Regions from separate parts of the Bacillus sp. PK3-067 genome, predicted to be linked through region 2. Evidence: predicted binding sites of a transcription regulator. Region 2 holds the regulator's gene; each other region holds the start of a gene.
The links. Region 2 encodes Rex, which represses fermentation and respiration genes when NADH is low (regulators of the CRP and FNR family bind a similar motif). Its sites were predicted from a motif close to TTGTGAAATATTTCACAA; they were not measured.
Positions count from the first base shown of each region.

Region 1: M1D73_RS28000 (L-lactate dehydrogenase) is a predicted target of Rex. The motif match lies at 5,668-5,685, and genes of this name have one in related genera.
Region 3: M1D73_RS25585 (L-lactate dehydrogenase) is a predicted target of Rex. The motif match lies at 3,983-4,000, and genes of this name have one in related genera.
Region 4: hcp (hydroxylamine reductase) is a predicted target of Rex. The motif match lies at 1,821-1,838, and genes of this name have one in related genera.

Region 1 covers NZ_CP096491.1:26,717-34,494, reverse strand. The annotation lists gene ald (alanine dehydrogenase) at 1-700, opposite strand, end outside; gene M1D73_RS28010 (APC family permease) at 1,364-2,719, shown strand; gene M1D73_RS28005 (Fic family protein) at 2,895-3,947, opposite strand; gene M1D73_RS28000 (L-lactate dehydrogenase) at 4,519-5,463, opposite strand; gene M1D73_RS27995 (formate/nitrite transporter family protein) at 6,251-7,099, opposite strand; gene M1D73_RS27990 (FAD-dependent oxidoreductase) at 7,729-7,778, shown strand, end outside.
Region 2 covers NZ_CP096490.1:250,242-258,019, reverse strand. The annotation lists gene groL (chaperonin GroEL) at 1-162, opposite strand, end outside; gene groES (co-chaperone GroES) at 201-485, opposite strand; gene M1D73_RS01510 (CPBP family intramembrane glutamic endopeptidase) at 875-1,624, shown strand; gene M1D73_RS01505 (YdiK family protein) at 1,621-1,812, shown strand; gene M1D73_RS01500 (redox-sensing transcriptional repressor Rex) at 1,842-2,471, opposite strand; gene M1D73_RS01495 (ABC-F family ATP-binding cassette domain-containing protein) at 2,659-4,584, shown strand; gene tsaD (tRNA (adenosine(37)-N6)-threonylcarbamoyltransferase complex transferase subunit TsaD) at 5,064-6,080, opposite strand; gene rimI (ribosomal protein S18-alanine N-acetyltransferase) at 6,080-6,523, opposite strand; gene tsaB (tRNA (adenosine(37)-N6)-threonylcarbamoyltransferase complex dimerization subunit type 1 TsaB) at 6,537-7,229, opposite strand; gene tsaE (tRNA (adenosine(37)-N6)-threonylcarbamoyltransferase complex ATPase subunit type 1 TsaE) at 7,210-7,683, opposite strand.
Region 3 covers NZ_CP096490.1:4,939,524-4,947,301, reverse strand. The annotation lists gene M1D73_RS25615 (acyl-CoA dehydrogenase family protein) at 1-668, shown strand, start outside; gene M1D73_RS25610 (MBL fold metallo-hydrolase) at 804-1,526, shown strand; gene M1D73_RS25605 (TetR/AcrR family transcriptional regulator) at 1,530-2,078, shown strand; gene M1D73_RS25600 (CPBP family intramembrane glutamic endopeptidase) at 2,543-3,256, shown strand; gene M1D73_RS25595 (hypothetical protein) at 3,399-3,584, shown strand; gene M1D73_RS25590 (spore coat protein) at 3,598-3,846, shown strand; gene M1D73_RS25585 (L-lactate dehydrogenase) at 4,092-5,042, shown strand; gene M1D73_RS25580 (PTS sugar transporter subunit IIC) at 5,065-6,078, shown strand; gene M1D73_RS25575 (phosphatase PAP2 family protein) at 6,138-6,785, opposite strand; gene M1D73_RS25570 (hypothetical protein) at 6,930-7,457, shown strand.
Region 4 covers NZ_CP096490.1:3,422,900-3,430,677, reverse strand. The annotation lists gene M1D73_RS17630 (glycoside hydrolase family 25 protein) at 1-251, shown strand, start outside; gene bla2 (BcII family subclass B1 metallo-beta-lactamase) at 388-1,161, shown strand; gene hcp (hydroxylamine reductase) at 1,902-3,188, shown strand; gene M1D73_RS17615 (condensation domain-containing protein) at 4,054-5,370, shown strand; gene M1D73_RS17610 (PadR family transcriptional regulator) at 5,833-6,153, shown strand; gene M1D73_RS17605 (DUF1048 domain-containing protein) at 6,229-6,570, shown strand; gene M1D73_RS17600 (ABC transporter ATP-binding protein) at 6,741-7,502, shown strand; gene M1D73_RS17595 (ABC transporter permease) at 7,503-7,778, shown strand, end outside.

The sequences.
Region 1 (7,778 bases), on a different replicon from region 2:
TAAATAAATCTGCTTCTTTAATCGTTCGCTCTAGATTTTCAGTATTAGATTCAATTATATTTACTTCTTCTGTTGCGTATTGCTTTCTTAAATATGCAATTCTTTCTTGATTAACCTCTAGGATTGTAACACTACATCCAATTCCAATTGCCATATCACAAGCATTAGTTGCAGCATTCCCTCCACCTAGGATTACAACTTTTCCGGCTGGGATTCCCTCAATACCTGATAATAAAATCCCTTCTCCTTGATGTTGTTTCTCTAAATAATAAGCTCCCATAAATACCGCACGTCTTCCAGCAATTGCACTCATAGGTTTTAATAATGCTAAATTTCCATCCTCACTAATAGTTTCACCAGCAATCGCAGTAGTTCCAGCTTTTCTCATCGCTTCTACACACTCTTTCGACGCAGCCAGATGTAAAAAGCCCCATACAATTAGATCCTTTTTAAAGTAATGGTATTCTGCAGGTAGTGGTTCTTTTACCTTTACTACCATATCAACATCCCATGCCTGGCCTTGATTTACTATGCTTGCTCCTGCATTTATATATTCATCATTTGTATAACCAGAACCTAATCCAGCATCTTTTTGTACTAAAACTTCATTTCCAGCTGAAACTAATTTTTGAACATTTTCTGGAGTCATCCCTACACGAGCTTCCCCTTTTTTTATCTCTTTCACTACACCAATTTTCATATCTACACATCCTTTTTTAGAGTGAGTTATAAATTAAATTAATTATTGTCAGATAAATATAAGATTCAAAATATTCATCCTTACAATATTTTTCAAATATAATTTAATTTATAACATTGGATTGCACCTACAAGATACCATTAGTAAAAATAAGAGGTCAACAATTTTGTGAAACATTTCACAAAATGTTTTATTTAGTTGATTTTCTGTATTTTATATCGAAAATATGATTGAATCCCTCAATACTTTGTGATATTCTTCACAAGAATATATCTTCTCTTTTGAATTTCGATTTACCACTTTACTATATCAAAATATTAAAATACCTCGTTTATCCTTATTATTCATATAAAAGAAATCTCGTTTTTAACTTCATGTTTCGGGTTAAATTAAAGAATTTCTTTTAATGTATAATTCATGGAATTTTACTCGCCTCAAATCATGTGAAAATTTTCACATGATTTGAGGCGAAATTAAACTTTCTTTACTTATACGTTTAATTTCTTTTTTATTTAGTATCTGAAATGTATTCAAATTCTCTAGCTGGTAAGGATGAGGGGCGGCTATTTGTATGGATACAGGATATACTATCAAATAATTTAACAAACAGGATAAAGAATTCATAAGAGAATTTATATATTTTTCTAATTGGGAGTGATTATTTTGTCACAACAACAACTAAAAAAGGATATTGGTTTCTTTGCAGCATTAACCACAGTTATTGGTACCGTTATCGGCGCCGGAGTATTTTTCAAGCCCACTGCATTATATGGAGTAACAGGAACAGCTAGCCTAGGATTACTTGCATGGGTAATTGGTGGTATCTTGACCGTTTGCGCAGGACTAACTGCTGCTGAACTATCTGCCGCTATTCCTGAAACGGGGGGGATGATGGCATATTTAAAGAGGACTTATGGAAACTTAACTGCTTTCTTGCTTGGCTGGGCACAAACTGTCATATACTTCCCTGCAAATATTGCAGCTCTTGCTATTATTTTCGGGACACAAACGATTAGTTTATTTGGCCTAAATGTTAATGAACACAAAATGCTAATTATCGCAATTGCAATTATCACAGCAACATTTGTAACTCTTATGAACTTTTTAGGAGCTAAAGCGGCTGGCGGTATCCAAATGGCTTCGACTATATGTAAATTGCTTCCACTAGCATTAATTATTATTTTTGGTTTACTACACAAAAGTGACGTTACTTTTCAGCTTTTTCCAATTGAGGCAGGGCCGAACAAATCTATGATATCTGCCCTTGGATCTGGTTTACTCGCAACAATGTTCGCCTATGATGGATGGATTCATGTAGGGAATATTGCTGGAGAAATGAAAAACCCTAAAAAAGACTTGCCTAAAGCAATCGTATTAGGATTATCAACAGTAATGGTTGTTTATTTATTAATTAATGTCGCGTTTCTAATGGTCATGTCTGCAACATCGCTCGCAGGTACTGATACACCCGCTTCTCAAGTAGCTACAATTCTTTTTGGAGCTATGGGAGGAAAACTAGTTACCATTGGCATTTTAATTTCCGTATTTGGAACGATTAATGGTTATATTATGACAGGAATGCGAATTCCTTATGCCATGGCTATTGAGAACAAACTACCATTTAGTAAATGGTTTGCTACATTATCTAAAACTAGTCGGGTCCCTTATAATTCTGGTCTATTTATGCTATTTATTTCAATTATTATGATGGCCGTCGGCGGATTCAATACTCTTACTGATATGTTGGTATTTGTAATATGGATATTCTACACAATGACATTCCTTGCTGTATTCATCTTACGAAAAAGGGAACCCGAACTTGTGCGACCTTATAAAGTTCCATTGTATCCTTTTATACCATTAGTTGCTATTATTGGCGGATTGTTCATTGTTATTAATACCTTATTCACTCAACCTCTGCTAGCTTTATGTGGAATAGGTCTAACTGCACTCGGCCTCCCTATTTATTACACTATGCGTAAAAAGGGACAATTTGGTTTAGAAAATCATAACGAGTAGACCAGTCTTTCTTAAAGATGTGATACAAAATTTTATGATTAGATTGCAATTAATAAATAGTCTATTTTACTTCTTTATCCTTCTAAAAGATACATTAGTCTAACAAATAATAAACAAGGAGAACCCTTTTTGGGTTCTCCTTGTTTATTATTTGCCAGTGTTCTAGTTCTTTACCCTAAGTTAATTTATGCTTTATCCATGTTGCATTTCTACCTTTAGAAACTAATTTAATGTATCCCTGTGAATTTAAAGCGTGTAATGTTTTATTTATAGTACTTTCACTTATGTCTGGATACATGTTCCGAATATTTTCTTTAGTAAAAGGATTATCTTGTCTGTCTATGTATTTTTCAATTCTTTTTCTTTTAGTATGAGTGCTAATACAATTTTTTATTACACAATATAATTCTTTATATGCAACTAAAACAATGTCCAAAAAAATTTTCATCCAGAAAACTACATTATGATCGCCTTGATACCAGTGAGCTGCAGATTTATACAGAGCATCATAATAATCTGATTCATATTCTTTGAAATATTTATCTATACATGTATATTTTACAAATGTAAATCCACTTTCAATTAATAACCATTGAATTAATATTTTTGCTAACTTGCCATTTCCTTTATTAAATGGATAAATACATAGGAAATTTAAGATAAATTGAGGAATTAGTAGGAGCGGATGAAAATTCCCTTTAGCCCTTAATGCATTATACTGTTCGCATAGATGATACAAATATTGCGGAACCATATCATATAAAACAACTGTACGTAATTTAAGTTGATCTTTTAACTTTGGAATAGAAGATAATACAAGTTCGCTTTTTCTCCAATTACCACTTTCAGAAGTTGAATAATTCATTAATTGGAAGTGCAATTCTTGAATTGTTTGCGGTTTAATAGGTAATTTGTGGTTTTCTTTTTGCACAAGTTCTAATGTTTTGCAATAACAAAATAAAGCGTCCTCTTCCAATGTTTGAGGGCTAGCATGATGATCAACTAATTTTTTTAACTGTTTATTTGAGAATGTAAACTTTTCATATATATTAGGAAAAGTTTTAATATATTGCAGTGATATACTCTTTTCCAAAAGATTAAATATCTCTGGTTTTTGAGTTTGATATGCTGATATTGCTCCTTTATATTCACTGATTTTACTTATAATATTTATTAGTTCTCTTTTAAATTCTAAATTTGTATATTTTTCTTCAAAGAAATTTCTCATCTCGTTCCCTCCTATCCCTAAGGTTTATTACCAAATTTGTATGCTCCATTATCCCCTAATTTTCACATTACCTACTGTATGCTCGTTATTTTATAAACGTCTAATAAGAATGTAATCAAACGATAGCCAGATGCACATAGAAATCACTCTCTTCCATAAATGTATGTAATTTAATAGATTTCTAATGTTTATTAACAAATAAAAAAGCACTTCCTTAAACTTCTAAAAAAGTGCTTCTTATTTAATCAAATATATCTGTCCTTAGTGACTTAAAGGAAACTATGCACAAAAGGTATCAACATTTTGTGAAAATCATAACATATTTAGCTATAAATAATTATGTCGCTTCTAAAAACGTTCAATCTTGATATGTTATGAACTAATGTCGTACAGAATCTTAATTTCTTAATAATGTTTATAAAATGATTCTTTACAAGATGAAAGTACTTTATTTCTATTTAAACAAACATTTTTTCTATACTATTTGCTTTCTGAGTATATTAGATTAGGTACCTTTAAACTGTTGCTAAGTATTTATATATTCGACATAATTTTATACGATAAATTCATCTTATAGTATTGGTGACATGGTATCTTTTAATGTATGTACAGAATGATTAAAGTTAAACTTTTCTTCCGCATTTAACTCAATTTCTATAATTTCTCGAATACCTTCGCGATTAATAACAGCAGGAACTCCTATATATACATCATTATGACCATATTCATTTTCAAGGTATGCAGATACTGTTAATACACTATTTTCATGATGTAGAATTGCCTTTGTTATACGTAATAAAGACATTCCAATTCCATAACAGGTTGCTCCCTTACGTTCAATTATATGATAGGCCGCATCACGTGAACGAACAAAAATTTCGTCTAAGTCACTTTGATTATACTGACTTTTATTTTCTAAAATGGTTTGTAGCTTTTGAACGCCCACTGACACATGACTCCAAACCGGAAGCTCCGTATCACCATGTTCACCAATTATATAAGCATGAACATTATGAGAATCGATCTCAAAATATTCTCCTAACATGTAACGGAAACGTGCAGAATCAAGTGTTGTACCTGAACCAATTACGCGTTCTTTCGGCAATCCAGATTCTTTCCAAGTTACATATGTTAAAATGTCCACTGGATTTGTTGCAATTAAGAAAATACCATCGAATCCGCTTGACATGACATTACGTATAATTTCTTTAAAAATCTTAGTATTTTTTTCAACTAAGTCTAAACGTGTTTCACCTGGTCTCTGTGGCAATCCGGCCGTTATTACAACAATTTGTGCATCTTTACAGTCCTCACAGCTACCCTTCCATACTTTTGTTGGTGATGGTGAAAAAGGAATTGCATGACTTAAATCCATTGCTTCTCCTTCTGCTCTTGCTTCATTTACATCTACAAGAACGAATTCTTCTGCCAACCCCTGATTAATCATACAATATGCATAACTACACCCTACGGCCCCTGTACCAATTAAAACTACACGATTAATATTTTTATTCATTTATAGATCCCTCACTATTTATGTTATGTTTTTGTGCATTGTTGTTATTCTAATAAAAAGAGATTTAATTGATTTTGAATAAACAAATAATGAACTCGAAATACATTAATGTTCAATACCAAATAGTTAAACTTAAATTCCTTTTCATATGTATTTCCAGCAAATATTGCTCCAACATTATTTCTTATTTAACTCAAAAAAATATTATGTATAGCTTCACTAGATAAGATGATTTTTCTTTATCTATATTTCAAAGATTCATTGATATGCTGTGGAAAATCTAGTTTATACATCTAGTTAAATAAAATTGTTAGCGCTTACATTTTTATTAAGATTCATTAATTGATTATCACTTCTCATAATGACATTCATGCTTATATTATCTTCATTCAAATCTAATTACTGCAAATTTTTATTTTTTATATCGAAGGTTATCTCACCTATTTTAGCAATAACCCCCTAAAAGCACTTCTATACCAAATAAACTTTTTCAAAATTCATTTTCTAATAAACCCCCCACTAATTTTTTAGAGTTTTCTGTAATAAATTTGACATGTGATCTTGCATTTTATATTAACAAATTTAAGTCACATAAGTTGTGAATGTTTTTTGTATATTTCTCTTCCCTTATATGTCTAACAAAAACAAATAATATATTTTATAAAAGAAAAAAATATATTTAAAAGAATTATTAAAACGGTATTTCCAGCTAATTAAGCCAACTTATATAAAAATAACATTCAAAATAATTATGTTATTTTTATACGAAAATGATTATATTAGTAGCTCAAATTTTTATTTGTGTTTGTAATGGGATGTTTTCCTCACATTGAGATTCAACTAAATCGCCCTTCTGTTCAGCTGTAGGGTTGTTTTGGGTTATATAATGATATACCATGCCAACAAATACAGATCCACCAATAATATTTCCAATTGTAACTGGAATTAAATTATAAATAGCCCCACTAAAAGAAATAGTATTGGGATGTGGCGATACCAGGGAGATTGCAAATAGCGATAAATTTGCAATGCTATGTTCATATCCAGATAAAAAGAATGTAAAAACCAATAACATCATAACAATTATTTTTGCTGTATCCCCTTTTACTTGAGAAGGAAGGAAGCATGCTAGACAAACAAGCCAATTACATAAAATAGCTTTGAAAAATAGCTGTATTGTCGGTGTATTCATTTTTACTTCAACAACATTACTTATCAAATGTTCATATTCAATTTGATCAAAAATACCAGTACCATAAAATAATAACGCAAAAAATATTGCACCTACCAGATTACCTAAAAAACAAGCACCCCAGTTACGACAAGTATCTGAGACCGTTGTTTTTTTTCGTAAGGTCGAAATTGTAAAATACATTGTATTCCCAGTAAATAATTCCGCTCCACCATATATTATTAATATAAGTGCAATTCCAAAAAATAAAGAAGCACTTAAATAAGTTGCAGGTGAATTTACAACGTGAAAAAAATCCCCTAATTTAAAACATAATACTATAATAAATCCAATATAGATGCCGGCTAGTAATGCACGAACAAAATATTGTATTGGGGTTATATCTAATATTTGTTTCTTCTTTTGTGCAAGTTTTATAGCATCAGCTATCCCTTGTTCTAACATAAAATTACACACTCCTTTAATTCATGGTTTTTATAAATAATCCTAAGAATAAACTACATGTTTCAATATTCACTTTCAAGATTTTGTTCAATATTTCACAAAATAAACATACTCACTTTACAAAATGATTCAAATGATGTGCAATCTGCTATATTCACTAAATCCTAGAAGGTGCATAATACACGAATATACCTAGTCAATATAGAATAAAAGAATAATTAATCTGGTATAGAAAGTTTTAATTTATCATGTTTAGGAAAAACACTCCATCTTAATTTTTACTTACTTGTATAGGGACCTATCAGGAAATTATTCGCATTTATACATAAAAAAGCTTTAATTATAAGGTTACAGTGTGTTTGTATGCGTTATTCTTTAAAAATTGAAGAAATACTACTATCAGCAAACATATTCAACATTTTCCATCTGAAATATCTTAGTAACATTTTTAAAATTTGCCTCTAACCTATGAGTTTAATGGGATCATCTTTGTATCTCATTACCCGAATAAAGATAATTTGTGACATATTTTAAAATAAACTATATATCAAGCAATCTGCTTTTTAAAATTGTTATAATATGAACGAACATCATTGCTCAATACTTCACAATAAAAAGGAGAAATTGATATGAGAAAACGAAAACGCTTAGTAATTATCGGTAATAGTATATCTAGTTT
Region 2 (7,778 bases):
TGTTACACCATCATTTGTAATAAGTGGTGAACCAAATTTTTTCTCAAGTACAACGTTACGACCTTTTGGTCCAAGCGTAACTTTTACTGCGTTTGCAAGAGTGTCGACACCGCGAAGCATCGAACGACGTGCTTCTTCACTAAATTTAATATCTTTTGCCATAATAATTGACCCCCTTGGATTTTTTAAGATTTATATAATTAACCGATAACTGCTAAAATGTCACTTTCACGTAAAATCAAGTAGTCTGTACCTTCATATTTCACTTCAGTACCTGCATATTTTGAGAAGATGATAAGATCACCTGCTGCTACCTCTAAAGCAACACGCTCACCATTCTCAAGCACTCGACCAGTACCTACTGCAACAACTTTACCCTCTTGTGGTTTTTCTTTTGCAGTATCTGGTAATACGATACCACTTGCTGTTTTTTCTTCTGCTTGAACAAGCTCAATTACAACGCGATCACCTAATGGCTTTAGCATGAACAATAACCTCCTCATTTTGTTATGTAAATTTCTTTTATTAGCACTCAAGTCATCCGAGTGCTAACACACTTATAATAATAAATAATCTCAATTTCTTTTGCAAGTAAAAAAATCATAATTTTTTCGCAAATCACTATATAAACTTTCTATATACAATACTGCCTTTACTATATGAATCGTTGTTTCCACTGCTCGTATGTTACAATATGAAAGGACACCCTAAGTTGTTTTCGCTACACATACAACTTTCTCCTGTCTTCTATTATAATTTCAAATAAGGATTTACGAAAAAAACATAATTCAAGAGGTTTATATCGTAGGTAGCATATTTACATGTTATCCTAACTTATCTCATACACTATAGTTAGAAAGGATGGTTAAACCATTTGAAGAAACAATACTGGTGGATTATCATTACATACATTTTAATGCAGTTATCTGGCGTTGTTGGATTACCACTTCTCCTAAAAACAGGACTCTATGATAATAGAGGATTTACCATTGAAGAAAAAGGACAAATCATAACGGGACACTGGGCAATCATTAGCTTCTTTATTGCATTATGTATCGTGCTTTGGTTACTTAGAACAGATATTCGTGACAGGCATTTAGATCCAATGCGCTCTTCTGTTCCAGCTACTATTGGATGGATTTTTATCGGGTTCTTCTTAGCAATCATCTCACAATCCATTGCAGGTATGATTGAAATGTATGTATTTGGGGTTCCACGTGGATCTGAGAATACAGACAGACTGATGGACATCGCAAGAACGATACCTTGGTTCCTTATTGTTGTATCTATAATTGGACCTATCTTAGAAGAAATCGTATTTAGAAAAATTCTATTCGGCACGCTTTATAAGAAGTTTAACTTCTTTATCGCAGCTATCATTAGTTCGCTTGTATTCGCAACAATTCATTTTGATTTTACTCACTTATTGGTATACACTGCTATGGGGCTCGTATTCGCCTTCTTATATGTGAAGACGAAACGTATTATCGTTCCGATTGCAGCTCATGTTGCGATGAATACATTAGTCGCTATTGGGCAAATTTTTATGAGCAATGAACAAATTCAAGAAATGATTAAAGAAGCTGAAAAAATGCAAGGCTTTATCGGAGGATTTTTTGTATGAGAAACTCACCATTGTTCATGGCTGCACTATACTTCCTTCTTGGATGTATCTTTACACGCTTCGCCATTACGAACGTGACAGATACAATCTGGAATATGTGGACAATACTATTTGCAGTTATGGCAACAATTGATTTTAATTTGGCACTTCGCCTTATATTAGTTAAATTCACAAAGAAGAAACAATAATAAAACGCAGAGGTCGCTTCCTCTGCGTTTTATTGTGGATAGTTTTTCAAAAAGTAAACTAATGTTTGTAACTCTACAGCTAAGTCAATATGATGAATTCTAATATTCTCTGATACGTTTAATCGCGCTGGTGTGAAATTCAAAATACCGTGCACGCTTGTTTCAGCTAATCTATCTGCTACAGCTTGTGCTACTGTAGCCGGTACTGTTAATATTGCCACTTGTATATCATTTGATAATCTCTCTTCTAATTCATCTAAATGATATACAGGAATGCCCCCGATTTCTGTTCCAACTTTCTCTTCACTAACATCAAATGCCATTTCAATTTTTGTATTATTGTTTTTCGTGAAATTATAATGTAAGAAAGCGGTCCCTAAATTACCTACTCCAATAAGTGCTACACGTGTTATATCATCTTGATCAAGTGTTTCGCGGAAAAATGATAATAAATAATTTACGTTATATCCATATCCCTTTTTCCCTAACGCTCCAAAATACGAAAAATCTCTTCGTATTGTTGCGGAATCTACTTTTACTGCCTCACTCAATTCGGCCGATGAAACACGCTGCTTACCAGAAAGAGATAAGTTTTGGATAAATCGATAGTATAGAGGCAATCTTTTAGCAGTGGCTTGTGGAATCTTTTGCTGATCCATATGACCTCTCCTCTCTTCCTATCTTTATTCATATACTTTAATCAAATACAGAAGTTTAGCACTCATTAAATTCCTTGTATAATAAAGAGAAGAAGTATTCTCTCTTTATTTTAAACTATACACTATTTTTAGTATGATTGAGAAATATAAACATGGCAAAGTTAAGAAATTATTTGAGGTGAAAACATTGATTTTATTACAAGTAAACGCGCTTTCGAAATTATACGGTGCAGAAACGATTCTTGCAAACATAAAATTGGAAGTACAAACAAAAGATCGTATCGCATTAGTTGGAAGGAATGGAGCAGGAAAATCTACATTATTAAAAATTATCGCTGGTGAATTATCTCATGATGGTGGCGAAATTATAAAACCGAAAGATGTCTCAATCGGATATTTAGCTCAAAATACTGGACTAGAAACGTCTTTAACAATTTGGGATGAAATGCTAACCGTCTTTACCCACTTACAGCAAATGGAGACAAAACTTCGAAGGCTTGAGCAAGAAATGGGAAAAGAAGAAAACTTTTCAAACGAAGCTACATATGAAAGATTGTTAGCTGATTATGACCAACTACAACTCAATTATAAAGATCAAGGTGGATATCAATATGAAGCGGATATTCGCTCCATTTTAAGCGGCCTTGGCTTCCCAGTTGAAACGCACCAGACGACGATCTCTACTTTAAGCGGCGGGCAAAAAACAAGATTAGCTCTCGGGAAATTATTATTAACAAAACCAGACTTACTTATTTTGGACGAGCCTACAAACCATTTAGACATCGAAACATTAACATGGCTTGAGCAATATTTGCAAGGTTATCCTGGCGCAATATTAATCGTCTCACATGACCGTTATTTCTTAGACAAACTCGTTACACAAGTATATGAAATTTCGAATAAAGAAAGCAGACGATTTGTTGGTAACTACAGTAAATATTTAGACTTAAAATCAGCATTATATGAGCAAGAAATGAAACGTTACGAAAAACAACAAGATGAAATCGCAAAACTTGAGGACTTCGTTCAAAAGAATATAGCTCGCGCTTCTACAACGAAACGTGCTCAAAGTCGCCGTAAACAACTAGACAGAATGGAATTATTAACGAGACCATTAGGGGATTCTAAGTCAGCATCATTCCACTTCGATATTGAAAAACAAAGTGGAAATGATGTTTTACAAGTAAATGATGCAACCATCGGCTATGATGGAAACCCTATAATTGAACATGTAACTATGCGCTTAACTCGCGGAGATAGTGTTGCTTTAGTTGGTCCAAACGGAATTGGGAAATCCACATTGTTAAAATCCATTGTGAATAAGTTACCACTATTAAATGGTGATGTTTCTTTCGGATCAAATGTATCTGTTGGTTATTATGATCAAGAACAAGCAAACTTAACATCTTCTAAACGGGTTTTAAATGAACTATGGGATGAATATCCACTGCAACCGGAAAAAGAAATCCGTACTATACTTGGGAATTTTTTATTCACAGGAGATGATGTACTGAAACCAGTATCTTCCCTTAGTGGTGGACAAAAAGCTCGATTAGCTCTTGCAAAACTTATGATGCAAAAGTCAAATTTGTTAATTCTAGATGAGCCTACGAACCACCTTGATTTAAATAGTAAAGAGATTTTGGAGAATGCTTTAATTGATTACCCAGGGACTCTTCTATTCGTCTCACATGACCGCTACTTTATTAACCGTGTAACAACGACTGTGGTTGAGTTATCAACAGAAGGTGCACAGGAATATTTAGGGGATTACGATTACTACGTTGAAAAGAAAAATGAAATGATTGAACGTGCAGAACTTGAACAGCAAGAAAGTGACGTTCCTGTTCAAAAGGTGGTTGCACAAGAGAAATTAAATTATTTAGAAGAAAAAGAGCGTAAAAAACTAGAGCGTCAACGCACTAGAAAAATTGAAGAGCTAGAACAAAGTATAGTGGAATTAGAAGAAGAAATTGCTACGTTAGAAGATCAACTTTGCTTACCAGAAATATATGCAGATTATGAAAAAGCTAGTGAAATTACAACTAAAAAGCAAACGCTACAAGAACAACTTGAAACTTGTATGGCAGAATGGGAAGAGCTGCATGTATAAGCATATTTAAATAAGGAAGATGTCTCATAAGTCAGGATTTTTGACTATGTGACATCTTTTTTAGTACTTAAACAATTTTTTGAATATATCTATCGTAACTTAGAATATACTAACGATTTTTTAAATATATCTATTGTAACCCTATATATATTAACAATTCGACACGAAATATCGTTTTAACGACAAAGATTGACAAGATTAGCATCTTCTATAATGGGGAGATGTTTCAAAATGTTTTTCGGGGATATCTTCTTGCTTTTTATTTCCCGAAAAAGAACAAATTCAAAGGTCTGACATCAACCTATTTATCCACAAGTTTATACACATATCCACCTTTATAAAATAAACATCAAAATAACTTTTCCACATTATCCACAGTCAGTAAAAAAGTTATCAACATTTTATATACACAATAAAACCCACATTATCAACAGATAATATGGGTTTTATCCACAACCTGTGGTTAATTATGTGTATAACTATGCTTCAATATCTAATCCTGGATTTGCATTTAAGGCTAATGTTGCACGCTTACCTTGTTCATAAGCAATTGTCCCTGCCGCTGCAATCATCGCTGCATTATCTGTGCATAAAGATAGCGGCGGAATAATTAATTCAATGTTTTCTTTTTGTGCAAATTCCTCTTCTAATCGCGCACGAAGTCCTTTATTAGCAGCTACTCCACCAGCAAGAAGTAACTGCTTTACATTATAAGCTTCTGCTGCACGAGCTGCTTTCGTTACAAGTACATCTATTACACTTTCTTGGAAACTTGCCGCTAAATCTTCTGGTGCAATTTCTATACCGCGCTGTTTTGCGTTATGCACAGTGTTGATAACTGCTGATTTCAATCCACTAAAGCTAAAATCATACGAATCCGGTTCTAGCCATGCACGAGGCAAATCAATTGTCGGTTCTCCTTCATGTGCAAGGCGATCAATATGAGGACCACCTGGATATGGCATAGATAACGTACGAGCTACTTTATCATATGCTTCTCCAGCTGCATCGTCTCGTGTTTCACCAATTACTTCGAATGAACCATGTTCTTTCATATAAACAAGTTCTGTATGCCCACCAGATACAACAAGTGATAATAACGGGAATTGAACTTCTTTTACTAAACGGTTCGCATAAATATGACCAGCAATATGATGAACACCGACTAACGGAATATCATGTGCAAACGCTACTGCCTTCGCTGCATTTACTCCAATTAGAAGTGCTCCTACTAAACCAGGACCTTCTGTTACAGCAATTGCATCAATATCATCGAATGTGATGTTTGCTTCCTTTAAAGCTTCTTCTAACACAACTGTAATTTCTTCTACATGATGACGGGATGCAATCTCTGGTACAACGCCGCCAAAACGTTTATGACTTTCAATTTGTGATGCAACGACATTCGCAATAATTTCCGTTCCATTTTTAACAACTGCTACTGCTGTTTCATCACAACTTGTTTCAATACCAAGTATAATCGTATTTTTTTCCATTATATATTCACCCACATTACGAGACCATCTTCCTGATTGTCTGCATAGTATCGTTTACGAATCCCACCATTTTGAAATCCGTATTTTCTGTATAACTGCTTTGCTACTTCATTTGATACACGTACTTCAAGTGTCATTGTTTTTACCCCTAGTTCTTTCGCTTCAGAAATAACTGCTTTCAATAGGGCATCTCCTAACTTTTGACCTCGGTATTCTGGCAAAATAGCTATATTTGTTATATGTGATTCATCAATAATTATCCACAATCCACAATACCCGACTACACGACCATCTTTTTCTAACACAATATAATGTGCATGTTCATTCATCGTTAATTCACGGTGAAAGGCATCTGCAGTCCAAGGAGTTGAAAAAGACGCTTCTTCAATAGCTACAATTTGAGCAATATCATCAAGCTCCATCTTTCTAAATATCATATCCATCTTCTGCAAGCTCCTACTTGTTTTGACTTTCTAACCACTTTGTTTCAGCTTCAGCTAAACGAAGATAGCTTGGAACAAACGTATGCACATCTTGTTCTTCTTTTTGTAATCCTAAGAATGCTAGCTCACTTGGTCTTGGGTTATTTTTAGTAAATGGAGCGAATACAGCTTGATCACCTAAATGTTCTATAATTGTTTCTTTATGCAATTTAACATCGTTACCGATAAATAAAACAGGCTGTCCTTTATCTTTTAACATTTGCAACCAGTCTACAATAAGAATAATTCGATCTTCTTCTATTGAAGTTAACTGCTCTCCTTCATATGTATATAACCCAGTATAAATTTGCCCACGTCTTCCATCAAATAAAGGACAAATTAACCCGTTAAAGTTAGCACCGTTTGCAGCTACTACCTCTAAACTTGATACACCTACAATTGGTATTTGAAGTGACCAAGCTAATGTTTTCGCCGCTGTCACGCCTATACGAACACCTGTATAGGATCCAGGTCCAGCAGCTACAACGATTTTAGTTAATTCCTTCGGTTTTACACCGCATTCTTTTAACAGTTTCTCTACAGCTGGCATAAGACGTACAGAATGGTTTTTTGTTAAATTTGTAATGATTTCCCCAATTACGTTTTCTTCCTCAATAAGGGATACACCCATTACGTAATTTGAAGTATCAATTGCTAGTACTTTCATCTTGTAATAGCTCCTCACATAATCTAATATAGCGATCTCCAATTGGCTCAAGTATAATTTTTCTTGTGTCATCTCCAGCATGGAATAAACTAATTTGTAACTTTTCATTCGGTAAATATGCTTCTATTAAATGAGCCCATTCTACTACCGTAATTCCTTCACCGTAGAAATATTCATCAAAGCCTAAGTCCTCTTCACTTTCTGCTAAGCGATACACGTCCATATGATATAGCGGTAATCTTCCTTTATATTCTTTAATGATATTAAAGGTAGGACTATTTACAACTCTTTTCACTCCAAGACCTTTTGCTAGTCCCTTTGTAAAAGTCGTCTTACCAGCTCCAAGATCTCCTTCTAAAATAATTACGTCTTGTGCCTCTACGAGCTCACCTAGTTTTTCTGATAACCTTTGTGTTTCCTCAGAAGATTTTGTTGTTACTTCATATTTACTCACAGACTTCACCTACTTTACTCACAATGTTCTCTGCTCTTTATTATACAGGTTTTTAATATATAAAAAAGTCCTTAGGAGTTGTCCTAAGGATAGTT
Region 3 (7,778 bases), 730 kb from region 2:
TAGATGAAGGTGTTCAAATTCACGGTGGTTACGGATTCATGGCAGAGTACGAGATTGAAAGAATGTACCGTGATTCTCGTATTAACCGTATTTTCGAAGGAACGAACGAAATTAACCGCCTAATCGTACCAGGTACGTTCTTACGTAAAGCGATGAAAGGTGAATTACCACTTCTTCAAAAAGCACAAAAATTACAAGAAGAGTTAATGATGATGATGCCAGAAGAAGTAGGCGATGAGCCATTAGCACTTCAAAAGTATTTAGTAACTAATGCGAAGAAAATCGGCTTAATGGTAGCTGGATTAGCGGCTCAAAAATATGGTAAAGCATTAGATAAAGAGCAAGAAATTCTTGTGAATATCGCTGACATCGTAAGCAATCTATACGCAATGGAATCAGCTGTTCTTCGTACAGAAAAAGCAATCAAAACAACTGGTCTTGAAAAGAATAAACAAAAAGTGTTATACACTGAAGTATTCTGCCAAGAAGCATTTAACGAAATCGAAGCAGATGCGAAAGAAACACTTATCGCAGTTGAAAACGGCGACATGCTGCGCATGATGTTATCATCATTACGTAAATTAACTCGCCACACACCACTTAACGTAATTCCGAAGAAACGTGAAATCGCTGCGAAAATTTTAGAAGATGAGCGTTACACAGTTTAATATCTTTAAAGAACAGTAGTCGTTTATACGGCTACTGTTCTTTTTTTGAAAAAAAATTTTTTAGTGACATAAAACTAATACCATTAGTATAATAAAACTAATGGTATTAGTTTTCGTGAAAAGGGAGATGGGACTATGAGGATGATACATGAAAAAACGGTATATCAATTGTCATTTTTGCCAAGAGTGTTTCCTGTGAATTGTTACTTTGTGGAGGAAGAAGCTGGTTTAACTTTAATTGATGCGGCTTTGCCATATAGCGCAAAAGGTATTTTACAGGCGGCTGAGAAAATAGGAAAACCAATTACTAAGATTGTATTAACACATGCGCATGATGATCACATCGGTGCATTAGACGCATTAAAAGAAGTACTTCCTCATGTTCCAGTCTATATTTCTAAGCGGGACGGAAAGCTGTTAGAAGGAGATACGACGTTACAAAAGGATGAACCGAATACGCCAATAAAAGGCGGTGTACCTAAAAAGATAAAAACGGTACCTGATATTTTATTAGAAGATGGCGACCGAGTTGGATCGCTTCTTGCGATTATGACACCGGGACATACGCCAGGCTCCATGTCGTTTCTTGATGTAAGAAATAAAGCTCTGATTGTCGGAGATGCATTCCAAACAAGAGGAGGTATGGCTGTTTCAGGACAAATGAAATTTTGGTTTCCGTTTCCGGCGATGGCAACGTGGAGCAAAGAAATATCATTACAAAGTGCAGAGAAGTTAAGAGAATATGAGCCTTCCTTGCTTGCGGCAGGACATGGAAAAATGATAAACGATCCAGTGGCTTTCATAGAGCTTGCTATTAAAGAAGCGAAGCGGAATATAGAAAGTAGAAAAGAGGGTTAATTGATGTCACCGAGAATCGGACTTACATTACAAAAAATTGTAGAAACAGCAGCAGAAATTGCAGATGCAAATGGAGTACAAGAAGTAACGTTAGCTTCATTAGCGCAAACGTTAGGGGTACGTTCGCCCTCACTATATAATCATGTAAAAGGGTTACAAGATGTACGGAAAAATCTTGGCATTTACGGAATCAAAAAGCTGCATAACAGACTGGAAGAAGCTGCCGAGGATAAACGGATGGATGAAGCAATTCATGCTTTAGGAGAAGCGTATGTAGCATTTGTCCGAAAACATTCTGGACTATATGAAGCAACTTTTTTACGAGATGAAGAAGTAAGAAAAGCAGGTGACGGAATTGTAAAGCTTTGTCTTCAAGTTTTACAACAGTATGGCTTAGAAGGAGAGAATGCACTTCATGCGACACGCGGATTCAGAAGTATTTGTCATGGATTTGCTTCGATTGAACAACAGGGCGGATTTGGTTTGCCGTTAGATTTAGATATAAGTCTACATGTATTGTTGGAAACGTTTATTAAAGGGTTACGTGAATAAGAAGCGAGGCAAACAAAAACCTTAGAAGTGATTCTAAGGTTTTTTAGTGCATATAATTCGAAAAGAGCGGTAGGCTTTTTCTCATTACATGATATTATTTTACAGGTTTGAAAAATGTGTATATGACTACGGAAAGGCAAACGAAAATAAAAGCAATAGGATCTTGATATGGACTAGGCTCAGAGCCCTTCTGGATTTCTGTAAGGAAGTCATGTGTTTTCATGTTCATTGCTCCTTTAACTAATAAGTTTTATATGATGCGAGGGTTATAGTGGATAGGAAGTATTTTTTAAAATTTCATATAATAATTATTGCATAGCAATTCTATTCCTAAAACTATAAAATATAAAGTTTTCATAATATGTAAAATTGCATATTATTCTTTTTGAAAAAATTGTTATATTATCTATATATTTGTATTAAAGGATTTTTGTTAAGGTAATGAAAACAAACGGAGGAATAGTATGAGAAAAACAGTATTAGACGCGTATAATGCAGAAAGAGAAGTAGATAACATAACATATAAAAATCTAGTTGTAACGATTGCAAGCATTCTAGGGTTCTCACTCTTAGGGGGATTATTCCTTGCTTTAGCCCTCGGAATTTTTGGAGAAGAGGTATTACGTGCTAATTTAGAGGGATATTATTTACTTCTATTTGATGCAGCTGTTGTTACTATTGTTTTATTTGCTTATAAACCAGTGCTTCATTTTATTAAGAACATATGGGATGTATCTGTTTTAAAAAATGGGAAAACCTACTTGTATTTATTAATAGGTTTTATCATCATTGCATTAACTCAGTATGTAATGTTAGAGTTGTTTAGCTTTGAAAGTGCAGGGCAGCAGCGAGATCAATTAGGGAGCTTAGGACTTCAAAATAGTCTACAAAGTATTATATATGTGTTAAGTGTTGCTATAATTACACCAATTAAAGAAGAAATTTTATATAGAGGTATTTTGTATCGATTTTTTGAAAAGAAATATAGTTTTCTAGTTGGTATCATTATTTCTTCCTTCATCTTTGGGATTCTTCATGGTGGTTTTCCGGTTACGGCAATGATTATGGGGATTGTATTTGCTATGTTATACAAAAAGACGCAATCTATTATACCTAGTATTATTTTACACATTATATGGAACTTACTTGTGAGTATAAGTATGATTGTATCTCTATAAAAATAAATACATAACCAGTATAAAAGATGAATGGCTTAGCTATTCATCTTTTATTTTTTTATATGTGGGAAAAGTTGATGAATACAATCCAAAAAGAACCAAATACTAATGATGAATGAACAAAGAAAGGCGGGTATGTTATATGCAAAACTTAACAGAGCTTGAAGTAGAAAACTTACGTCATTTAATTGGTGGACACGCAACAATTATTAACAAGTTGGAGCAGTATGCACAGACGTGTACAGATCCACAACTGAAACAAATGCTACAAAAAGATGCGCAAGATGCACGAAATACGAAACAGCAATTAATGACTTTCCTAGGATAGGAGGAAGCGGAAAATGAATGAAAAAGATATGGTAAATGATTATTTAGCAGGATTAAATGCAAGTTTAACAAGCTATGCAAATTATATTGCTCAGTCTGATAATGAACAGTTACATCAAACGTTAATTCAAATTCGTAATCAAGACGAGGCGCGCCAACGTAATATGTATGAGTACGCAAAGCAAAAGAGTTATTACAAACCGGCAGCACCTGCTAATCCGATGATTGTACAGCAATTAAAAAGCCAATTAAGTGCGGAATAACAGGAAAAAGAAAACGAGCGAATTTATTCGCTCGTTTTCTTTTTGTATATGTCAATAAATACATAATAAATATTTTTCCAGTTGTAACAAATATGACGAAAATGGAATATGACAATTCACAAAAAGGACAAAAACTTTGTTCAACATTTCACAAAGTATCCATGGTTTCTATCGTGGGAACCTCTATAATTAAGAATGTAAAGAACAAAAGAAATAGATTATATGATCAATTAGGAGAGATTGCTATGAAAAGACATACAAGAAAAATTGCAATTATCGGTACTGGATTAGTTGGATCCAGTTGTGCGTATTCCATTGTAAATCAAGGGATTTGCGAAGAACTATTATTAATTGATATAAATCATGAACGTGCAGTTGGGGAAGCAATGGATTTATCACATTGCATTAACTTTACAAATACAAGAACAAAAGTATATGCAGGAAGCTATGAAGACTGCAAAGATATGGACATTGTCATTATTACAGCAGGGCCAGCACCAAAACCTGGACAAAGTCGCTTAGATACTTTAGGAGCGAGTGCGAAGATTATGGAAAGTGTTGTTGGTGGTGTAATGGCAAGTGGATTTGATGGTATTTTCTTACTTGCATCGAACCCAGTTGATATTATTACATATCAAGTGTGGAAATTATCTGGATTACCTAGAAATCGCGTAATCGGTACTGGTACATCACTAGATTCTTCTCGCTTAAGAACAATTTTATCTGAAATGCTACATGTAGATCCTCGTAGTATTCATGGGTATTCATTAGGAGAACATGGTGATTCTCAAATGGTTGCTTGGTCTCATGTAACTGTTGGTGGAAAGCCAATTCTGCAAATTTTAGAAGAACAAAAAGAACGATTTGGTGAAATAGATTTAGATGAAATTGTTGAGAAGACTGCAAAAGCTGGCTGGGAAATTTATAAACGTAAAGGAACTACTTATTACGGGATTGGAAATTCTCTAGCATATATTGCGAGTTCAATCTTTAATGATGATCACCGTGTCATTGCTGTATCAGCCATTTTAGATGGTGAGTACGGTGAATATGATATTTGTACAGGAGTACCAGCTATTATTACTAGAGACGGTATAAGAGAAGTTGTAGAACTCAATTTAACAGAGGATGAAGAATCTCGATTCGCAAAATCAAACGATATTTTACGTGATTATATGAAAACAATTGGTTACTAACTTATAGGAGAAGGTGAAACAAATGAAGGAATATATAATGTCTCGTGTATTTAAAGCATCTGCTGGAATCGCACAAGGTATTTTCGTATCCCTCGGAATTGGTTTACTGATCGAAAATATAGGAAGAATTGTTGATATACCATTACTTATTACAATCGGAGTTGTTGCAAAATCACTAATGGCACCGGCAATTGGTGCTGGAATTGCTTTTATGCTCGGTGCAAACGGTCTTGTAATCTTCTCGGCGATGGTAGCCGGAGCGATTGGTGCCGGATCCATTTCGATTACTGAAGCTGGTCTAATTATTAAAACAGGTGAGCCAATCGGTGCATTATTAACAGCAACTTTAGCTGTATATATTGGTAAACGTTTAAGCGGAAAAACTGCGTTAGATATGATGCTCGTTCCATTTGCGGCCATATTAGGTTCTGGTTTAGTAGGCATTTGGTTATCTCATAATATTACTCCTGTTTTAAATGCAGTTGGAGCGTTTATTAAAGATAGCTCAGCTGGTAGCCCATTCATCGCTTCTATCGTCATTGCAGTAGTTTGGGGACTATTACTTATCTCTCCAGCTTCATCAGCTGCGTTAGCAATTGCACTTAGCTTAGACGGTGTTGCAGGTGGTGCTGCTCTTGCTGGATGCGTTGCTCAGTTTATCGGATTCTCTGTCATCTCAGCAAAAGAAAACAATTTAGGTGGCATATTAGCTCAAGCACTTTGTACTCCGAAAGTACAGTTACCAAATATCACTAAAAATCCAATGATTCTCGTCCCAACTGTCGTCGCCAGTGCTATAGTCGGTCCAGTATCAGCATTAATTTTCCAACTGGAAGCAGGAAAGGAAATTGCAGGTCTTGGATTAAGTTCTCTTATCGCACCAATTAATTTAATTTCCAGCCAAGGATGGGAAGTTCTCCCGGCGATGGTAATTACTTATATCGTCATTCCAGTAGCTGTTTCTTATATACTTTACATTGCTCTTAAAAAAGCAGGTCGTATTCATTCTGGTGATATGACTGTACCGCAATCTTAAATTGAAAATCTCCTTAATAATAGATAAAAGCAGACTGAGCCACAGTCTGCTTTTTTATGTTACATTTTATGATTTTGTTTTACTGGAACTTTTATTGGTTCTTTTGCTAATAAGAGCTGAACTCCGAAGTATAGTATGCTTGCAAGTGTCATTCCAGAAACGGCATCTAAAAAGGCATGCTGCTTCGTAAATAGCGTTGATAAAATAATAAGTGTACCGAAGAAAGTAAGGATGTAATATTCAAAAGCATGTTGTTCTCTACGCTTAAAGGCAGCTAACATAATTACAAATGTAGTAAGAACGTGAATGCTAGGGAAACAGTTTACCGGTTGATCGATACTATAAATATAGCGAACTAGTTCAGAAAATACATCTGTTCCAACGACAGTCGGACGCGGTACAGTTGTTTGCCAAAAATAATAAATAGAAAAACAAGCAAGCTTTCCAAAAATAACACTACTTAAAGTAACATAATATTGCTTTCGGTCAGCAAAACAGTAATAAATAAGTGCGCCGTATAAGTATGGAAACCAAAGTAAATAAGGAATAATAAATGCTTTTACAAATGGAATCCAATCATCTACTACAGTTGTAACGTCTACTGCGTGAACAGTCGATTTATTTAATACGTCGTAAAGGGGACTTACGAGTACGAGTAGAAGTATATAACTTAACGGAAGAAAAGATGAAAGTTTAAATTTCTTCATGTTGATCTCCTATGTTTAGTAATGTAAGTAAATTCAATTGATTATAATATAGAAACGTGAATTGGGCTATCGATTTTACTTACATTTTCTTGAATTAACCTTACGTTTTTGTCACTTGACTAAAAAGAAGGGTGAGGGTGCTAAATGAAGCGTTTATCATATTTTTTAGTTTTTATATTGTTATGCCTAGTAGGTGCTGGGTGTGCAAAGAATAACGAAGGAGAAAAATTAGAATATAACGGAAGAGCACTCGTAATTGGAGTTGTTGGAGAAAAGCCGAAAGATACGTTTAGGAATATAAAGTTTGAGGAAATGAAGTTAGAGGAACTGGAAAAGAAATCTAAGGAAGTAGATGGTTTTCTAATAATGAAAGATCACTTTCAAGAAGCCTCAACAGAGCAATATAAAAATGTATTTTCATCACTAAAGAAACCAGTGTTTTTTATCGGTTTACAAGATAAATCATATTCGATTTTTATTACAAAAGGGATAGAGTATAACAGTGCCCGAAAAGATGTAAATGCTATGTATACGCAAGGGTTTGCGAATATCGGAAGTGGTGAAGGACAACAATGGGCAATTGGTTTATCGAATGGTGGAAATACAGAAGAAAGTATTCATAATATGTATATCGTCGTATTTCAAACAATTGCAGATTATTTAAATAGATAATGAAGGAGCCTACAAAAGAGGCTTCTTATTTTTTTAATCAAACGTTTGTTTAAGCTGTATGTTCGGTAGGAAGAAACCGATGTAACTCAAGGGTTAACAAAGAAAAATAGAGAATTAATCAAACGTTTGTTTAAGCTGTATGTTCGGTAGAAAGAAACTCCTGTAGTTCAAAGGTTAAGAAAGAAAATGGAGAATTAATCAAACGCTTGTTTAAGATATATGTTTGGTGCAGAATCTAAAAAATTTATATATTTATTTTTTTCTTAACAAATGGCGGAAAAATAAGAAAAATTCGCAGGATTATTAAAAATTATCACGAAA
Region 4 (7,778 bases), 2.3 Mb from region 2:
ATAAGAAAGTAATATTGTATGCAACGCAAGAGGCGTATGATTTATATATAAAGGATGCGTATCCAAAATGTAATATATGGATTCGTAGTGTTCTTACAAAACCGAGTTTATCTGATGAGAGAAAATGGACGTTTTGGCAATACACGAACCGCGGGAGATTAAGCGGTTATAATGGAAAAGAAAAGTATATTGATTTGAATGTATTTTATGGGAATGAGGAAGAGTTTGAGAATTATGGAATGAAAGATTAAGTTTTAAAGCGTACAAAATTTTGTACGCTTTTTTGTTAATTACATAAAAGTATGCAAATGAAGATGGAACAAACATTTGAGATAAATTGTCTAATATAGGTAATAACTATTTAGCTTGAAAGAAAGGGTTGATAACATGAAAAAGAATACGTTGTTAAAAGTAGGATTATGTGTAGGTTTACTAGGAACAATTCAATTTGTTAGCACAATTTCTTCTGTACAAGCATCACAAAAGGTAGAGAAAACAGTAATAAAAAATGAGACGGGAACCATTTCAATATCTCAGTTAAACAAGAATGTATGGGTTCATACGGAGTTAGGTTATTTTAATGGAGAAGCAGTTCCTTCGAACGGTCTAGTTCTTAATACTACTAAAGGACTAGTGCTTGTTGATTCTTCTTGGGATAACAAATTAACGAAGGAACTAATGGAAATGGTAGAAAAGAAATTTCAGAAGCGCATAACGGATGTCATTATTACACATGCGCACGCTGATCGAATTGGCGGAATAAAAACGTTGAAAGAAAGAGGAATTAAAGCGCATAGTACAGCATTAACCGCAGAACTAGCAAAGAACAGTGGATATGAAGAGCCGCTTGGAGATTTACAAATAATTACGAGTTTGAAGTTTGGCAATACAAAAGTAGAAACGTTCTATCCAGGGAAAGGACATACAGAAGATAATATTGTTGTTTGGTTGCCACAATATCAAATTTTAGCTGGAGGCTGTTTAGTAAAATCTGCGGAAGCTAAAGATTTAGGAAATGTTGCGGATGCGTATGTAAATGAATGGTCTACATCGATTGAGAATGTGCTGAAGCGATATGGAAATATAAATTCGGTAGTACCTGGTCATGGAGAAGTAGGAGACAAGGGATTACTTTTACATACATTGGATTTATTAAAATAAGAAATTGTAGAAATACAAAAGAAAGGAGAAATAATTTTCTCCTTTCTTTCTTCTAACTATATTTAAATGCTGAATCTGTCGATTACGTCAGCATATATTACTGAGATTTTAATTCCAAGTATACAAATACTAGTACTGTCATAATTGCAATAACAACGTAAGTAGCATCAAGCATTATAAGTGTTTTTAAAGTTTCAGTCATCGTAATTCACCCCTGTTATAAAAATATAACATGATCTTTTTATTGATTAGATTAGAGATCATAAAGATAAAATGTATATGAAATTTCTTAAGTAGCTTCTATATAAATATATCATATAAATAATGTAAGTAATGTTAAGATAGTGTAAATGTATTGTAAATAAAGAGGTTTACAATGAAGGCTTTAATAAAAAAAATGATAGTTCCTTAAAATGACAAATACGCTCTTCTTTCTATTGAATGATAGAAAGAAGAGCGTATTTGTATGTCTATTTTCATATGTAATGAATTGCAACTATTTGTACATGGGACTCAAAATTTTTTTCGTTTTATATATTTCTCCAAATTAATTAGCTATTTAAAAGTATCGAAAGATGTGTGCACACTAATGCTTATTTTTTAGTGTCAATAAAAATATTATGTCAACAATATGAACTGTCACAAATCTTTATATATTATTGTGATTGATATCACATCACTTTTTTTCAATGGGTATTATGCTTAAGGTGTAATGAATGATTGGGAGAGGGTGGGATGATATGTTTTGTTATCAATGTGAACAAACGCCAACAGGCGGATGTAAAGTAATGGGTGTTTGTGGGAAGAATGAAACGATTGCGAGTCTACAAGATACGATTGTGTTTGGGCTAAAAGGAATTGCAGCTTATCGCACACATGCTGCTCAGCTAGGGTATACGGATGGATTTGTAGATGCTACAACACAAGAAGCTTTATATATGACATTAACAAATTCTAATTTTAACGAACAAGAGCATATTGATATGGCTATGAAAGTGGGGAAATCAGCTTTACGGGTGATGGAATTATTAGATGAGGCACATACGAATCATTTTGGTGTGCCAGAACCTGTACAAATTACACAAAATCGTGTAGAAGGTAAAGCAATTGTAGTTACGGGCCATAATTTATTTGCATTAGAAGAACTATTAAAGCAAACAGAAGGAAAAGACATTAATATTTATACGCATTCTGAAATGCTACCAGCACACGGATACCCGCAACTGAAAAAATATAAACATTTAAAAGGAAACATCGGTAAGGCATGGTATGATCAAAGACGCCTTTTTGAAAAATTTACTGGTGCCATATTAGCTACAACGAACTGTGTTATGCCAATTAAAGGATCATACTCTGATCGATTCTTTTCATATGACATTGCAGGTTTAGAGGGTGTACAAAAAATTGAAAATGATGATTTTACACCATTGATTCAAAAAGCACTAGAACTTTCAGAAGTACATATGGAGTCGGATGAACAGTTAGTAACAGGGTTTCATCATAATACAGTATTATCATTAGCTCCGGAAATTATTAATGCAGTAAAAGAGGGGAAGATAAAGCGTTTCTTTGTTATTGCCGGTTGTGATGCACCGGGAAAAGGTGGAGAATATTATCGTGAATTAGCAACGTCACTTCCGCCAGAAACAGTTATTTTAACAACTTCTTGCGGGAAATTCCGCTTTAATGATGTGGATTACGGTGTTGTACCTGGTACCGAGATTCCGCGCTACATCGACTTAGGACAATGTAATAATTCCATTTCTACAGTGAAAATAGCAGCTACATTAGCTGATGCTTTCCAATGTGAAGTGAATGAATTGCCAGTAAGTATTGTGCTATCATGGTTTGAACAAAAAGCGGTTGCCATTTTACTCGGGCTATTTAGTCTTGGAATTCAAGATATTCGCATCGGTCCAAAGGCTCCTGAATTTATTTCACCTGGCGTGCTTGATGTATTACAAGAAACATTTGGTTTAAAACTAATTACAAATGCAGCAGAAGACATGGCTATGATGTTATCGTAACGGAAAAGATGTTTTCACTTAATTGTGGCTTTATAAATCATTTGTATGTGTGTGAGTAAACGCACATACAAATGATTATTAATAAAGAAAATCGCTATATCTATAAAATTTATAGAGCTTTTAAAGTATAACACCACATGCCCATCACCTTAAGATTTTAAGTATCCCCAAAACGAAATTTCTACATGAATATCTATAATTTTACCTCTTTTTCATTTGATTTGAAAATCAGCTTTCTATTTTAAAAAAACAACGATACCACCTCAAATTATAGGAATAAAATCCATTCATTTATTAGGAAAATGGATTGAAAATAATAAGGTAGACTAAAAAGTAAAATATTATTTATGATAATCATTCTTTTATAAAATTTAAATTGGAAATAGCCCTACTCATTTTGATTGCGCATTTTCAAAATGGAGGGGCTTTTTTTACTGTAAAATCAATAACTGCATCTTATTTTTGTTGAAAAAATTCTCATTCTTATTTTGAAAGTGATATGGGTACATTTACATGCACATCAATCTTTTATTATGAAGTGGATCTTGAATATATTGTTTTTTATTGACAGACATAAAAATGATTTATTTGCTGTATTGATAATTTATAGACGTTATAATAAAATGTTTATGTATATGTAAACTTAATTTATTTTCGTTTGGTTTTATTGTAAGGTTAGGCAGTGTTGATAACAATAAAATAATGAATATATCACCTGTAAAAAGAATGAAACCAATACGGAGAAGATGATTTCGTTAAAAATTCGAAAAATAAGCGTTATTAGCTCTTGAAGAAAAATGACTAGAAAAATTACAAGCATATGGAAAATAGGGTTATACAAAAAGTCCTAAAGGGGGACGGAATTATGGAGAAAAGAAAGTATTCAGTAACACCACAAGATCGAATGAATTATGTATTAGGTCTTTATTCTGCAGATCAACAAATTAATGCAGTTCTTTATTTTCCTGTAGGTATATCCAAGGAAATACTTGAAGAATCAGTAAGGATAACGTTGCAATTGCAACCAGTTTTGAACAGCCGGTTTGTAGAAAATGATATTCCTTACTGGGAGGAACATTCATCTGACACTAACTCATCTATTTGCTTTTTTGTAGAAGGAAATAATCAAGAACTTGAAATAATGGCAATAGATTTTATTAAGGAACCTGGTGATCGTATTCAGGGGCCTATGGTTCAAACGAAATTATTACGGGGCACTACAATAGATATGTTAGTTGTGAAATTGTCTCATCTATGTTCAGATGGTGCAGGAGTCAAGGAATATATAAAATTGCTTGGAACAATATATACTCACCTTTCATTGGGACGGTCTAAGAAGCAAATTATAAAGGAATTTGATGAGGGAAATGAGAGTTGTCGAGATCAATCACATGTATTCAAATACGCTGGAATATCGGACATAAAAAGTGCGTATCGACCTAACCAAGAACAACAGGCATCGTTATGGTCTTTTCCATCTCAACCTAACAAAAATAAATTTCCCCAAATGTCCGTACGGCGATTGAGCCATAAGCAAACTCTACGTTTAACCCAATGGACAAAAGCACAACAGGTTACCTTGAATGATGTAATCATGACTGCTTACTTCCGAGTTTTATCACATTTCACTGTGTATGCAGAACCTCGTACTGCAGAAAAAATGATTGGTTTGACAATTGATTTACGTCGATATCTGCCTAATAATACAACTGGTGCTATTTGCAACTTATCCGGTATGGAAATGCCAGTGATTAAAATGGAAGACGATGAAACATTTAAGCAGACTCTTGTTCGAGTTAAACAATCAATGGATAAAATAAAGTCTCAAAATCCAGGTCTTTCTTCAGCAGCAGGAATGGAGTTACTGGCAGAAATGAAGCTATCTACAGTGAAGGAAATGTATAATCAGCAATATGAACAGGCTGTACAGATGGGGATGGCGTTGCCATTACTGACAAATTTGGGAGTGATTGCTGAGGAACCTATTCAGTTTGGTCAAATTCAAGCTGAGGACGGGTATATGGCATCACCTATTATGTATGCACCATTCTTTTCAATGGGAGCAAGCTCTTATAATGGAAGGCTTACATTTACGATCGGTTATCATGCGCCGGATACATCAAAAGAAAAGGTAGAAAAATTTTTAGATAGTGTTGCTAATCAACTATCAGAAATAAAATAAAAGAGAATATAGAGAACAGATTTCTAACAGAATTGTATTTTAGGGGCTCGTATCATGTACGGATAATCTCTGGAAATTTTCTCTGACCGCACTTGCCTTTATGCTTTATATGCAATGGGAATGGTAGTGAGAAACAATTTGTATCGTGAAAAAACAAGATATATCGGTATAAAAACAATAAAACAGAGCTGATTTAAATTACACTTTGAATCAGTTCTGTTTTGCTAGTGTGATGGTCCTTACAATAAAAAAAGTAGGCTGTATCCGGTTAGGGTAAAGCGGATTTTTAATTTTTTTGAAAATAAAGTTGACATCCATAACTACTTAGTCATACAATATAGATGTAATAAGTGATACTGAATAGTTCAGATTCACAAAAACGGTTCAGTAAAAAATTCGCCTTAGTACTCTGTAATACTGAATATAAGTCAGACAGAATAGGGGGTAAAGGAGGATCAGAACATGGAAAATTTAACTGAAATGTTGAAAGGTTCACTGGAAGGGTGTGTGCTGGAAATCATTAGCCGCCGTGAAACGTATGGTTATGAGATTACTCGCCACCTGAATGATCTTGGGTTTACCGAAGTCGTGGAAGGAACGGTCTATACCATCCTCGTACGATTAGAGAAGAAAAAGCTTGTGAATATTGAAAAGAAACCATCAGATATGGGGCCGCCTCGTAAGTTTTATTCATTAAATGAAGCTGGCCGTCAGGAGCTTGAATTATTTTGGAGAAAATGGGATTTTGTATCGTCAAAAATTAACGTCTTGAAGTCAAACTAGCCTCATAATATAAAATGTTTCGGCCGATATTTTGAGAATTTCTTGTTCGGTTTTATAAAAAAGGAGGAAAATAAGATGTTAGAAATGTTCAAAAAGTTAATTGGTGATAAAAAAGAGTACAAAATGATGATGGCACGAGTTGAGGCTCTGCCAGAGGACTACCAATTTGTATTTAAGAAAATTCAAAACTACATGTGGAATTTTTCAGCGGGTAACGGGATGGATATGTTACACATACAGTATGAATTAATCGATTTGTTCGAAGCGGGTGCAGCGGAAGGAAGACAAGTGCTTGACATTACTGGGGATGACGTGGCTTCCTTTGCTGACGAACTAGTGGCAAATGCTAAAACTTACGTCTCCAAGTATCGTGAAGATTTGAATGAAAGTATTATGAAGAAATTGAGAAAAAAATAAATGGAATAAGTAGTACCGACTGATTAGCTGGTTACACATATGAATTGCCATCATAGCTATTCAGTTATATTTTTAATTCGGTACTAAGTAATACAGAATATCAGTGATACTAAATAGATAGAGGTAAATAAATAGTCTTCGCAAAACATTTTTATAGGGAGGAAAAAAGTATGAGTCATGCAGTGATTTCTGTAAAAGGCTTGAAAAAATCCTTTAAAGACAAGGAAGTTTTAAAAGGGGTAGATTTTGAGGTGCAGCGTGGAGAAATTTTCGCGCTGCTAGGCTCAAATGGAGCGGGAAAGACGACAACGGTCAACATCCTTTCGACACTAATGAAGCAAGATAGCGGTGAAGTAAGTATTTGTGGATTTGATGTACAGAGTCAACCAGATCATGTTCGTCAAAGTATCAGTTTGACAGGGCAGTTCGCAGCTTTAGACGGTATGCTGACTGGGAGGGAAAACTTGATAATGATCGCCAAATTACGTGGTGTTTCCAATCCCGCTCAAGTTGCTGACAATCTACTTGCAAGATTTAGCCTGACTGATGCGCCAAACCAAAGGGCAGATCAGTATTCAGGCGGGATGAAGCGCCGGCTTGATATCGCGATGAGTTTGATTGGGGCGCCAGCAGTTATTTTTCTTGACGAACCAACGACTGGACTTGATCCTGAAGCGCGAATCGAAGTGTGGGATACAGTCAAGGAACTTGCTGGTAGCGGTACAACTATTTTGCTTACGACTCAGTACTTGGAGGAAGCAGAACAACTGGCAGACCGTATCGCTATTTTGCATGGCGGAAAAATTATTACGACAGGTACTCTTGCTGAACTAAAAGAGATGTTCCCGCCAGCAAAAGTGGAGTATATCGAGAAGCAACCGACACTGGAAGAAATATTCCTTTCGATCATTGGCAAAAAGGAGGAGATGTAAATGAAAAGTAAAACAGGTGTATTACTAGGTCGTTTAATGCGTAACATTATGCGCAGTCCGGATACAATTATTACAGTAGCGATTACACCGATTATGATGATGCTATTATTTGTCTACGTGTTTGGCGGCGCAATAAAAACTGGAACGGAAAACTACGTTAATTATTTATTGCCGGGAATTTTGCTAATGGCTATCGCATCCGGTGTAGCTTACACTTCCGTGCGACTCTTTACGGATGTAAAGAGTGGGCTGATGGCACGTTTCATTACGATGCCT